3 regions of the Paenibacillus sp. YAE3 genome follow, and region 3 is predicted to be linked to each of the others. Evidence: predicted binding sites of a transcription regulator. Region 3 holds the regulator's gene; each other region holds the start of a gene.

Region 1 (4,211 bases), on a different contig from region 3:
CAGCTTATGCGGCGCTTACCTCCGGTTCGCACGCTCCCGCCCCGGGTTGTACGAAGCCTTTTATAAGGTAAACACGCAGCGGCACGAAGAGCTGGAATCGGCGAAACAGGAGCTGCTGAACCTCTTTTTGCGGATTATGGAGCCTTACGGGCTCGGCGAAACGGAAACGCTGCACGCGATCCGCGGACTGCGCAGCCTTTTGCACGGGTTTGCGTCGCTTGAGCAGCACGGAGGATTTCAAATGGACCTGAAGGTGGATGAAAGCCTGGAATACGTTTTGCGGGCTTTTTTGGAAGGGCTGCACACGAGCAAAAAGCCGATCCATAAGTAAAGAATGTCATATGGCGTTCAAGTTTACTTCTTGCCGGGTGTGATATAATATAGTTATACGTGATTAATTATATCATTATGAAGAGAGGAGTCTTGAACGTGGCTCATATCAGTCCCTCATATCTTCAAATCGGATCCACCGTAGGGGCTTTATTGATGGCTCTTCTGGTCATTTTTGTCCGCTTGAAGGCCAGCAACAGACCGGTAACGATCAAAAAAATCATTATTCCGCCGCTAGGCATGGCCACAGGCTTCCTGATGTTCGTGGCGCCGCAAGTCCGGGTTCCGTGGCTCTGGGCGTTGGCCGCCTTCCTTGTCGGCTGGTTCATATTTTCATATCCGCTCATTCGCAGCACCAAATTCGAGGTCTCGGAGGGCCAGGTGTTCGCCAGACGTTCCAAAAGCTTCGTGGTCATCTTGTTCGTCCTGCTGATCGTCCGTACCGTGCTTCACCAGGTGATTGACGAGTATGTTTCGATTCCGCAGTCCGGCGCCCTGTTTTTCTTGCTGGCGTTCGGCATGATCGTCCGCTGGAGAGTGTTCATGCTGAAACAATACCGCTCCATCGAAGCGTCGGGCGAACTGCAAAGCACCCCGCTGCCCCAGGAACCCCCGACCTCGACGAATGCAAAATAACAACGATATTTACGCATCCTTTCACCGTCTTCCGCGGCCCGCCGCAGAAGGCGGTTTTTTGTTCGGCACGGAGCCCCTTCCCCTTGCATCTTGCTGCATTCAAAGGTATATTGCATTATGGAAATGCAGAACCTAGGGGAGAAGGACAAAAAGCGGCAACATGTTTCATCCGTTCAGCGACACTTTGTTGAATTTGTCACAATTTGCGCACAAAAATGGAGGAAAACAGAGAGATTCGGACCAAGAAGACGTATACTTGTGTAAAACTTCACAATTTGTGCGTAAGGCTTGAAATGCCTCATTATCCTTTTGGTGAACATTATGTTAACATAGGTAATGATGAGTTAGATTGCGGCCTTTTTCACTTGAGGAAGGTCTGTTGCTTCTAGACCCCTCTGCCCAAAAAGGGTCTATTAGCCCTTTTTAAAATAAAATTAAGCACTGCTGCTTACGCAAAGGAGAAATGGACATGTCGGAAACAATTACTGATGCAAAGACTGAACAAGCGAACGAGCCTGTCAGCCAAAATCAACAGGATTTGCTCGACCAGCTGCTCAAGCCCGAGGTTCAGGAATCTTTGACCACGCTGGTCAACCATCTTCCAAAGCTGACCGAGCTTGTGAATGTATTGACAAAGTCTTACGATTTCGCTCAAGCCGTGGCTACGGACAAAACGCTGAAAAGCGACACGGTTGGCGCCATTCAGGAGATGGCAACCCCGGTTATCAAATCGGTGAAATCCGTCGCCGCAAACGTGATCGAAGCAAAAGACCGCGCAGAAAGCAGTCAAGAAGTGATCGGTCTTTTTGGCCTGCTCAAATTGCTGAAAGATCCTCAAGCACAAAAAATGTTCCGTTTCGTGAACGCTTATCTCCAAGTCTCTGCTGAAAACGCGAAAGAACAAAAATAATCCACTTTAATATTTAGGTAAGGACGGAGGAAAAACTATGTCAAAACATATTGTCATTTTGGGTGCAGGATATGGCGGACTCCTCTCCGCGCTGACCGTTCGCAAATACATGAACAAAGACCAAGCGCGCGTGACCGTGGTGAACCAATATCCGACTCACCAAATCATTACCGAGCTTCACCGCCTGGCTGCGGGCAGCATCGAAGAAAAAGCGATCGCCATGCCGCTTGAAAAACTGTTCAAAGGCAAAGACATCGATCTGAAAATCGCCAAGGTCGAGTCTTTCTCCGTGGACAACAAAGAAGTGAAGCTTTCGGACGGTTCCAAGCTGACTTACGACGCGCTTGTCGTCGGCCTCGGCAGCATCACCGCTTACTTCGGCATTCCCGGCCTCGACAAATACAGCATGGTGCTCAAATCCGCTGACGATGCCAACCGCATCCACCGCCATATCGAAGAACGCATCCAAGCTTACTCCCAATCCAAAGATCCGGCTGACGCAACGATCCTCATCGGCGGCGGCGGCTTGACCGGCGTCGAACTCGTGGGCGAAATCGCCGACATCTTGCCAAGCCTGACCAAAAAATACGGCATTGACCGCAGCGAAATCAAATTGATGCTCGTTGAAGCCGGCCCTAAAATTTTGCCTGTGCTTCCTGACCATCTGATCGAACGCGCGACCAAAAGCCTTGAAAACCGCGGCGTAACGTTCTTGACCGGACTGCCTGTAACGAACGTGGAAGGTAACGTTGTTGACCTGAAAGACGGCCAAAAAATCGTCACCAACACCTTCGTATGGACCGGCGGCGTGCAAGGCAATCCGCTTGTCGGCGAATCCGGCCTGGAAGTCAACCGCGGACGCGCAACCGTCAACGAGTTCCTGCAATCCACGTCCCATAAAGACGTATTCGTTGCCGGCGACAGCGCCGTATACTTCGATGAAACCGGACGTCCTTACCCTCCAACCGCGCAAATCGCATGGCAAATGGGCGAGCTGATCGGCTACAACCTGTATGCGTTCCTGAACGACAAGGCTTTCGAAACGTTTGCTCCGGTAAACTCCGGTACGCTGGCTAGCCTTGGCCGCAAAGACGCTGTAGCAACCATCGGCGAAAACAACATTTCGCTGAAAGGTTTGCCGGCGACGCTGATGAAGGAAGCAAGTAACATCCGTTACCTCTCCCACATCAAAGCATTGTATACGCTGGCTTACTAATCTCATTACAACAACCGCTTGAAGCGGCAAACAGGGTATCCTCACGGTCTTGGCGACCGGGGATACCCTGTTTTTTACGATGCCAGGCTTTTTTCAAGCGCGGTCTGCATCCATAACAGGTCGTGACGGGACTTTCGGGATGCCCTCAAGCCCGGGCAGCTCCGGAACCGGCAGAGCCGCTGCCGATCGGCGCTTTGGGCTATTTTCAATATGGCTATGGGACGAAGAGTATGATCGCCGAACAAAATTCGATCTTGTCCGCGTGTTCTCAAACGTTTTGCTTTGATATATCCTAAAAAAGCGAGGGATTTATGGCGAAAGGGAAGGAGGGCGGCATGCGAAAGCTTGCGGGGATTCACCAAAAGGAGTTTCAGGTCTGGGTATTTACGCGCGCGGATCTGGCAAAGTTCGTCATCGTCGACGTGATGTTCAGCACCGCCCTGTATGCCGGGCTCAGACGGATCAACGGACATGAAACGATCGCGATTTTGGGGAGCTCCATCGGGACGCATTTATGCAGATATTTGCGCTGTCGGGGTCTTTTTTTAAGGCTGCGGCCAGGCACATGGATCCGGCGGCCCTGGAGTCCTCCAGCCCCCTGAACGAAGCTCCAAAAGGACTCTCACCGGAAGCCGCCGCGCTGCCGGTTTTTATCGTTTTTGGGCCGTAATGGACCGAATTTCGCCGAAGCGGCCGATTATGGGATTTTTATCACAATCTCGTGTACAATAGGATTGAAGGAGCGAATGAAACATGAAACGCAAAAGAAGAAGAGTTGCCGTCGTAGGCTCCGGCATGGTCGGATCCAGCTGCGCTTACGCGATGATCAACCAATCCATCTGCGACGAGATCATGATGATCGACCGCACATACGACCGGGCGCTTGCCCAGGCGCTGGACTTGTCGCATTGCATCGATTTTACGCATACGCGCACGACCGTGTACGCAGGAACCTATGCGGACTGCGCCGACGTCGACGTCGTCATCCTGACGGCCGGCGCCAATCCGAAGCCGGGGCAAAACCGGATGGACGTCCTGGCCGAAGCCGCCGAAATTACGCGTCAAATCGTGACGCCGATCGTGGAGAGCGGTTTTCAGGGGATCTTCATCACGGCCGCC
Region 2 (4,211 bases), on a different contig from region 3:
GTCGGATGGGCGGCGTCTCCGAAGCCGCCTTCAGCGGCGGAAGGAGCAAAACCATACCGATGGCGAGCAGCAAAATGCCCGTGACAAGGAACGACAGCCGGGATATGCCGATCCGGTCGATGAGCATGCCCCCGGTCACGGCGACCACCGCCCAACCGATCGAACCCCAGTTCCGGAACGCGCCGAACCTTTCCGGCTGGCTCGCCGTGTATCCCAGAATCAGCGTGTTGCTTTGGGCGAACAGCGGGCTCTGAAAGAAGAAAAAGAGGATCATCGCCAAATAAACCATTCCGTAGGTGCCGGCATGGAACACCCATTGAAGGAGCAGCAAGGTGCCGGTCATCATGATCAGCAGGATCCGTCTCGTATTATGCAGACGATCGCTCCATTTCATCCAGAACGGATTGGCGAATAGGGACACGAGCGGGCCAAGCGCCATCAAGCTGCCGATTTCGAATTTGTTCATGCCTGCGTCCTGCAGGTATAATTGAAAAAAGCTGGTGAAGATCACCATGGTTCCGTAAATTAAGAAATTAAATGCCTTAAGCGGCAGCAGCTTGGACTGTTTTTTTACACGATCATGCACGTTGCACATTCCTTTCCGACCGAATGCAAATCGACAGAGGCTAGGTATAGAAGCCGCCACCCTCACTTTATCATTTGTTGAAAAGGGATACAAACCAATAATTGTTAAAGTGTCCACCCCGCGCGGTTTTTAAACGATGAACGGGCGTAATCAGAGGGGGGGACGGACCGAATTTTCAGGAGGTGATTCAATGACGGATACGAAGCTGACCGGCGTGGTGTTGGCAGGCGGCGAATCGAGGCGAATGGGGCAAAATAAAGCGCTGCTGGCCGTCGGCGGGGAAAAGGCGATCGAGGCCATTATCGGAGCCATGTCGGAGGCCGGCCTCGATGTGATCGTCGCCGCAAACGGGCAAACCGCAAGCGCCTACCGAATGCTGGGCAGGGAGATCGTCTGCGACCGATATCCGGGGCAGGGGCCTTTGTCCGGCATCCATGCGGCGCTGCATGCGGCCAGGACGCCGTGGATCGTCGTCGCAGCCTGCGACATGCCTTTCGTCACTCCGGGGCTGTTCCGTTTTCTGAAAAAGATCGCAGAGGACGCGGAAACCGGTCCGGCTGCGGGCGGATTCCAAGCGGTCATCCCGATGGAGGGAGGCCGGGTGCAGCCGCTGCTGGCGGCTTATCACGCCAGCGCGCTGCCCGCGCTGGAGGATTCGCTCGCAACCGGCCGGCTGCGGATGACCGAGTGGCTGGAGCGTCTTCGGGTCCGGTATATCCCCGAAGACGTTTTGGCCAAGGAGACGGGGCTGGAAGCCGGCCATGTGTTTTTTAATATGAACCGTCCGGAGGATTACCGGGCTGCACTCGCGAAGCGGCGCGAAGAAGAGGCGGGGCGTTAAGGCGCTCCGCCTTTTATGGCCGTGCAGCGATGTTTAGGCTGAGCGGCATCAGGGATCAGGGGGCTTCGAGCGTTTTTAAGCCACTCTTCTTTAAAATGGGCGGATTTGAATCGTGAGATGTGAATTAAGTCACATAACTGCGGCTGGGTTTCAGGTAAGGTGAAGATAGGAAGATACATCATCCTGAACAATATCCGGACCTGGATCAAGGAGGGGCGGCAATGACGACAACGCTGGAACCGCTGCTGGATACGGTGGAAGGAGCCCGATGGCTGCAGGGCAGGGGCTGGGCGTACCAGCTGCTGATCGATTTTTTGGAGAGTCCGCCGGGACTGGCGCAGATCGCGCCGTGGCAGCGCCAAGCCGGGCTGCGGGAGGAGCTGGCGCTTACGGCAGGAGGGCGCCGGCTGCAGGATTATATGGCAAGCATAACGCCGGATCGGCTGCTGGCGGCTTGCCGGACGGAGACGGAAGAGTACGGGCGGCTGTTCGTCGGCCGGAATGCGGTCTTCCCTTGCCTTCGCGAAAGCGCCTATCGGACGCAAGACGCGCGCGGCGCCCGGCGCTGCCTGCGGCAAATCCGGCAGGCTTACGAGGACTGCGGCATCGTCTTTAACAAGCTGCAAAGCGAAACGGACGATCATCTGACGATCGAGCTTGAGTTTATGGCCGTGGCCGGGGAACATATGGCCTTGACGGCAGGGCTGCCGGAATGCAGGCTGACGTGGCTGGATACGCAGGTCGATTTTTTGGAGCGGCATTTGCTGCAGTGGACGCCGCAGTTTGCGAAGGAACTGGCCGCCAGCGCGCGTACTCCGCTTTACCGGGAAATCGGCGGCATTTTGGGCGAGTTTATTCCCTATGATCTATCGATGCTGAGGTTGCTGCGAATAGAGCTGACGAAATAAAGAAAGGCGCGTGCCGGTGCGGCATGCGCCTTTTGCTGTCCCCGCAGGTTTAGCGGCGTGGGCCGCGGACTTTTTAATCGGCGCCGAGGGCGCCTAAAAAAGTCACGCGCTATTTATCTGCAAGGGCTCTTTATTGTTGGCCGGCCGCTTTCAGCCGTGTTTGGAGAGAACTTGCTCATACACGCTTTTCGGCCGCAAGCCGACCAGCTTCTCTACGGGCTCTCCGTCCCGGAACACGATCACCGTCGGCACGGACATCACCCGGTACCTGCTTGCCGTCTCCGGGGATTCGTCGCAATCTACTTGCAGAAAGCGGACCTGACTTCCTTGTTCGTTCGACAGCTCGCCCAGCATGGGCAGCAGCGTTTTGCACGGAGGACACCATTCCGCTCCGAATTCCACAAGCGTGGTTCCTTCCGGTTGGATGCGTGCCGCAAACATCTCATCGTTGACGGTTTCGATGCTCATCGTTATTCCTCCCGACCAGATATGGACCGCTCGAGCAGGATGGCATCGATCCGGTCGGTCAAGTTCTGCCGGATGTTCGTCAGCAGCTCGATTTGTTCGTCGATGTCCTGGAGCTTCTGCCGGTAGATCGGCAGCACCTCCTCGCAGAAGGCTTCCTTGTTTTTCAGCACGCACTGCAGGATGCCGGCAATCTCATCGGTTGACAGCCCCAGATTCAAATACAGCTGAATCGAGCGCACCTGCTCTACGGCAAACGGGGCGTACTCCCGGTATCCGTTATCTTTCCGGAACGGCGACAGCAGGCCTTTTTGCTCGTAGTAACGAAGGGAGCGGATGCTTGCTCCGGTCAACGACGACAACTCTCCGATATTCACCGTGAACTCCTCCTTCCTGCCCGGGGTATGTTTATTGTAAAGCCTGACATTAATGTGAGGGTCAAGAGGAATCTGTCGAATCTGTCGCCTTATTTTTTGTAAAACAGCTTTCGAATCCGTTCCGCAAACTCCTGCAGGTTGATGTTGAGCGGGTCCAGGCGGTTGTATGCGGCTTTGACCGCCTCAAGCAGCCATAGCGGGAGCTTTCTGCCCTCCAAAAGCGGATACACGTTGTCGTAAGCCCACAGCAGATGCTCCCAGCGTTTGTCGTTCCCGCTTTGGATATATTCGGACACATCGAGCACTTTCCCCCGGCCATTCTGCATAAGCACGTTTTTGAGGTGAATGTCCCTCGGGTTCAGTCCGTTCCTCCGAACCAGATCGCGTGCCGCCTCCACGTCGTCGATCACCTGCCTTGGGACCGGGATGCCGTAGAGCAGGCAGTCGTACAAGGTCGTTCCTTCCTCGCGGCTGATGACGACGTAACGGTCGCCGGCGCCGTAATAGACGGGGAAATACGGAATGCCCTCAAGCTTATGGTATACCTCGGTTTCCGCCTGTTTTTTCGGCAGCGCGGGTTCGGTATAAAGTTTGTAGGCATAAGCGGGAAGGGGCTCGTATACAAACACCGCGGCGTCGGTTCCGACGCCGATGCAGTACAAGTCGTCCGATTCGCCGACGATGGATACGGGATCGTTATCTCCCTGCTTTAGCACTTCCATGCGGGATAATGCCGGTTCCGCCTGTTTCCATTCTTCGTTCATTATGGCCGCCTCCTTGTGCTGCGGATTTTTTTCATTTTACTGCAAGCTGCAGGCCGATACAAACTTGATGGGCCGGGGGAATGGCCCTGGCGGAGTTACGATAAAAGGACGCGCCCCTCCCGCTCGGGGAAGAACGCGTCCTTATTGGTTATGCTGCGTTTTTTGAAATTAATCCTCTATCTTGGGTCTGCGGAACTTCATCAGGAATTCGTATACGACCGGCACGATGACCAGCGTCAGCAGGGTGGAGCTGATCAGGCCGCCGATCAC
Region 3 (4,211 bases):
ATCGAATTGGGCGTTGTTGACGCCTTTATAATTTTGAACGATTTTTTGCAGCGGCCCTTGCATCGTCGTCTGGCGATAAACGAACCATCCGCCGAACAGCACCGCCGCCGATATGACAACAGTAAGCGCAATTGGTATTGGACGCAGTTTCAAGACGTTGTCCTCCTCTCTTATTCTAAAAAACTTATCTTATCTATATCATACGAAAAATAGACAACCGCGGCAAAGGAGCTTTAAGCAAAGCTTCTAAGACACGGTCATTCCAAGCTTCTTCGATCTGCATTAAACACGACGGTCACACCATTTTCAGAGAGTATATCTTTGAATCACAATATAGAGTATATCACATCGTATATACTAAATCGAAGGTAATGTGTGAAAGTATTTAAAATATTATCCTGCGCACGCCAAAGAACCCCATTTTCATGAGGTTCTTTTCCATTTATTAGCTAATGATTCGCATCAATGCGTTTAGACGGATTACCGGTTAGGCAGCGTAAACGGTCCCCCGATGCTTTGGCCGTCGCTGAACCGGTAGAATTGATAATAATAATGATCCTTGGACCAGTAAAAAAGCTGCCATGCGTATTCGCCGTTGTACATCCCGGGCACGGCCTTCAGCTTTTTGACGTCCGGAATTTCCTTCGTCGCTTTTTCCTTGATCTGATTTTCCGACATGCCGTTTGAGAGCAGCTCTTCATGCACCGCGCCCTCGCCCGATTTCACTTTGCCGTTTTCGTCCATCGTCACCCACACCATGATCGGACGGTTGTCTTTGTCCAACCCTTCGATCGCCCAGCAGATCGTATCCCATACCGATTTTTGGGCTTCGGTCACCTTCACGAGGCTTGTCTCCTGTTTGGCCTTCAGAATGGCCGCCGTCTCTTGCGCGCGGATATCCTGCGTTACGTATATGTAATAACGGTAAAGCCCGAACACGATCAGCAGAAACGCGACGATGCCGAGAAAAATCCATTTCTTTTTGTTCTTTAGCATAAGTTCCCCTATCTTTGGCCGTTCTTACCGGGACAAGAGACCTTCGAACGCGGCTTGGGCTTCCCGGCGGATGCGCTCTTCGTCCATCGTCAGGCACGCGCCATGCTTCACGATCTGCTTGCCGTCCACCCACACATGTTCGACGTCTTTGCCGCTAGCCGAGTAGATCGCGTGGGAAATCAGATCGGTATGCGGAAGAAAATGGGCTTGATCGGTATTTAGTGCGATAAAATCGGCTTTCATGCCCGGCGCAAGGGTACCGACGTCCTGCAGGAAAAGGGATTGCGCTCCGTATACCGTTCCCATTTTCAAGGCTTCGTAAGCCGGAACCGCCGTCGGGTCGCCGGACACCCCTTTGTGGATGAGCGCCGCAAGACGCATTTCCTCGAACATGTCCAAATTGTTGTTGCTGGCCGCGCCGTCGGTGCCGAGCGAGACCGTTACGCCCGCTTTGAGCAGATCCGTCACGCGGGCCACGCCGCTCGCCAGCTTCAGGTTGCTGCCCGGATTGTGGGACACGGCCACGTTGTTGCGCGCCAAAATGCCGATTTCTTCATCGGTCAAGTGAACGGCATGGGCGACCAGGGACGGTCTTGAAAATACGCCGAGCTTCTCCAAATGGGCGACCGGACGCAAGCCGTAATCCCGAACGTTTTGCTCGACCTCGGCAATCGTTTCGGACATATGGGTATGCATCGGCAAATCCAGGTCAAAGGCGGCCTGCACGAATTTCTCGATGAAATCCGGAGGACATGTATACGGCGCGTGCGGCGAAATCATCGTCGTGATCCGGCCGTCCGCTTTGCCGTTCCAATCGCGTGCGAACTGGATCGCCTCGTTCAGCTTGTGACGCTGAATGTCCTCGGAGCATAACCCGATGACGCCCCGCATCAGGGACGCGCGGATTCCCGACTCTTCTGTCACCTTGGCGACCTGGTCCATATGGTCATACATGTCCAGGAAGGTCGTCGTCCCGCCCTTGAGCATTTCCAGCACCGACAGCGCCGTTCCCCAATAGACGTCGGAGGAGGTAAACTTGGCTTCCATCGGCCACATTTTCTCCTGCAGCCAAATTTGCAGGGCCAGGTCGTCCCCGTACCCCCGCAGCAGCGACATCGCCGCATGCCCGTGCGTATTGATCAGACCGGGCATAAAAAACAGATGCGTGCCGTCGAATACGGGAACATCGTTTTCAAGCTCCGGCATTTCTTCCCCTATATAAGCAATGCGGTCGCCTTCGATGACCATGCAGCCCTGGATTACGGGCTTGTCTTTGTCAGGCACGGCAAAGCTGCCGTTTTTAATGATCCATTGGTTTGTCTTGTTCTCCGCCATCAGCTGAATCGTCCTTTCCGTTATTCAAATAATAAGCCAGGCTCAGCAGGTCCGTCGTGAAATCCGCCGCATGGATCCGGATGTTGGCCGGCGCCTTCAGAATGGTCGGCGCGAAGTTCAGGATCGCCTCGATCCCGGCGCCAATAAGCTGGTCGGCCACGTTCTGGGCCTCGACGGCGGGCACCGTAATGATGCCGATTCGGATATTCCGGTTTTTGATCGTATCCGTGATCTCTTCCATCGGCTGCACCGTCAGCGTATTGATTTTTTTGCCGATTTTTTTCGGATTTTCGTCGAAGACCGCCACGATTTTAATGTTTTCGCGCAGGTAAAAGTTGTAGTTGGAAAGCGCCTGTCCCAGGTTGCCGGCGCCCACCAGCACCGCGTTGATCTGCTGATCCAGGTTCAGGATGTGGCGGATTTTTTCGATCAGGTACGAAACGTCGTATCCGATCCCTTTCCGGCCGAAATCCCCGAAATACGCAAGATCCTTGCGGATTTGCGCCGGGTTCAGGTCCAGTCGCTGGCCAAGCTCCTGGGAGGAGACCGTCGCTACCTCCCGCTTGTGCAAATCATTCAAATAACGTAAATATACAGGCAATCTGCGGACGACCGCTTCGGAAATTTTCTCCGATTTCATGCATGTTCCCCCTATTTAACAGCTTAATTTCTATCGTTCGATCCTATGAAAAGGGTCATTTTAACCCTCTTGAAGCCATTCAGATATACGGGGAACCATTTTTTCCGTATTCATATGCTCCATCTTTGGCCCCGGCAAGGAATAGAGAAAATATTTCCCGTAGTAAGACTCGATTACGCGCGTATCGTAAACGATGACGATTCCGCGGTCATTCGCTGTACGAACCAAGCGGCCGAAGCCCTGCTTAAAGCGGATGACCGCCTGCGGCACGGAAAGCTTCATGAACGGATTTTTCTTCTGGCGCTGCAACAGTTCGGCTTTCGCTTCGTTCAGCGGGTGGTTCGGCGGCTGGAACGGAAGCCTTACGATCGCCAGGCAGGTCAACGCTTCGCCGGGGATATCGACTCCCTCCCAGAAGCTGCTCGTACCGAGCAGCACCGAAGCGCTGCTGTCTTGAAACCGGCGAATGAGCTTGGTGCGGCTGCCGCTGTCCACGCCTTGGCCGAGCACGGTGATATCGCTGCCCGCAAGGGCGTTTTTCAGCGGTTCATGCACCTGCCGGAGCATCCGGTACGAGGTGAACAGCACCAGCATTCGGCCATGGGTTGCGATCGCCGCGTCGGCCAGGGACCGCACGAGGGTGTCCACGAACACCGGATCGCCGACGCTTCCTTTTACGCTCGGGAAATCCCGCGGAATGACCAGCAATGCCTGGTCGCGGTATTTGAACGGGGAAGGAAGCTGCACGGATACCAGCCTGCCGCTCTCCTGGTCTTCCTGCAGACCAAGATTATCGATCATGTATTGGAAGGACTTGTCCACCGACAAAGTAGCCGACGTTAATATAACGCTTTTCTTTTTATCGAAAAACAACTCCTTGAGCTGTTTGCTGACGTCCACCGGAACCGCATACAGCTGAAGCGATTTGCTGCGGAAATGGCTGCTCGCCTCCATCCAATAAACGACGGTGGCATCGTCCAGATTCATGAACGTCCTCAGATCGTCCCGTTCGGCAGCCAGGTCCTTGAACAGGCCGCTAAGATCCGTTATCAGGCTGTCCGCGCTGTAATCGTCTTCGTTTTCCTTGTATTCGGCCAGCATTTTTTCGCCGCGGCGGACGATTTCGCTCATTTTCACATGGATCTGGTTCTCCATCGCCTTCAATGTTTCCCATTCCTGCGGCCATTTCGACGGCTGGAGCCTCAGCACATATTGCCCGGATTCTCCCGGCGCGGCGTCA

The links. The regulator Rex, encoded in region 3, represses fermentation and respiration genes when NADH is low (regulators of the CRP and FNR family bind a similar motif). The targets are predictions, from matches to a motif close to TTGTGAAATATTTCACAA.
Region 1: the regulator Rex is predicted to act here: its motif matches at 1,223-1,240, upstream of AC27KL_RS01405 (DUF1641 domain-containing protein).
Region 2: the regulator Rex is predicted to act here: its motif matches at 1,545-1,562, upstream of AC27KL_RS22075 (TorD/DmsD family molecular chaperone).

Annotation. Positions count from the first base shown of each region.
Region 1 covers NZ_BAAIYF010000001.1:309,181-313,391, forward strand. The annotation lists gene AC27KL_RS01395 (TetR/AcrR family transcriptional regulator) at 1-331, shown strand, start outside; gene AC27KL_RS01400 (CcdC family protein) at 430-966, shown strand; gene AC27KL_RS01405 (DUF1641 domain-containing protein) at 1,436-1,876, shown strand; gene AC27KL_RS01410 (NAD(P)/FAD-dependent oxidoreductase) at 1,914-3,092, shown strand; gene AC27KL_RS01415 (hypothetical protein) at 3,428-3,694, shown strand; gene AC27KL_RS01420 (L-lactate dehydrogenase) at 3,846-4,211, shown strand, end outside.
Region 2 covers NZ_BAAIYF010000012.1:188,751-192,961, reverse strand. The annotation lists gene AC27KL_RS22085 (MFS transporter) at 1-595, opposite strand, end outside; gene mobA (molybdenum cofactor guanylyltransferase) at 777-1,427, shown strand; gene AC27KL_RS22075 (TorD/DmsD family molecular chaperone) at 1,649-2,335, shown strand; gene AC27KL_RS22070 (thioredoxin family protein) at 2,486-2,803, opposite strand; gene AC27KL_RS22065 (MerR family transcriptional regulator) at 2,806-3,177, opposite strand; gene AC27KL_RS22060 (serine/threonine protein kinase) at 3,267-3,941, opposite strand; gene AC27KL_RS22055 (efflux RND transporter permease subunit) at 4,110-4,211, opposite strand, start outside.
Region 3 covers NZ_BAAIYF010000002.1:464,184-468,394, forward strand. The annotation lists gene AC27KL_RS04950 (hypothetical protein) at 1-153, opposite strand, end outside; gene AC27KL_RS04955 (cell wall elongation regulator TseB-like domain-containing protein) at 481-996, opposite strand; gene AC27KL_RS04960 (amidohydrolase) at 1,021-2,331, opposite strand; gene AC27KL_RS04965 (redox-sensing transcriptional repressor Rex) at 2,297-2,971, opposite strand; gene dinG (ATP-dependent DNA helicase DinG) at 3,032-4,211, opposite strand, start outside.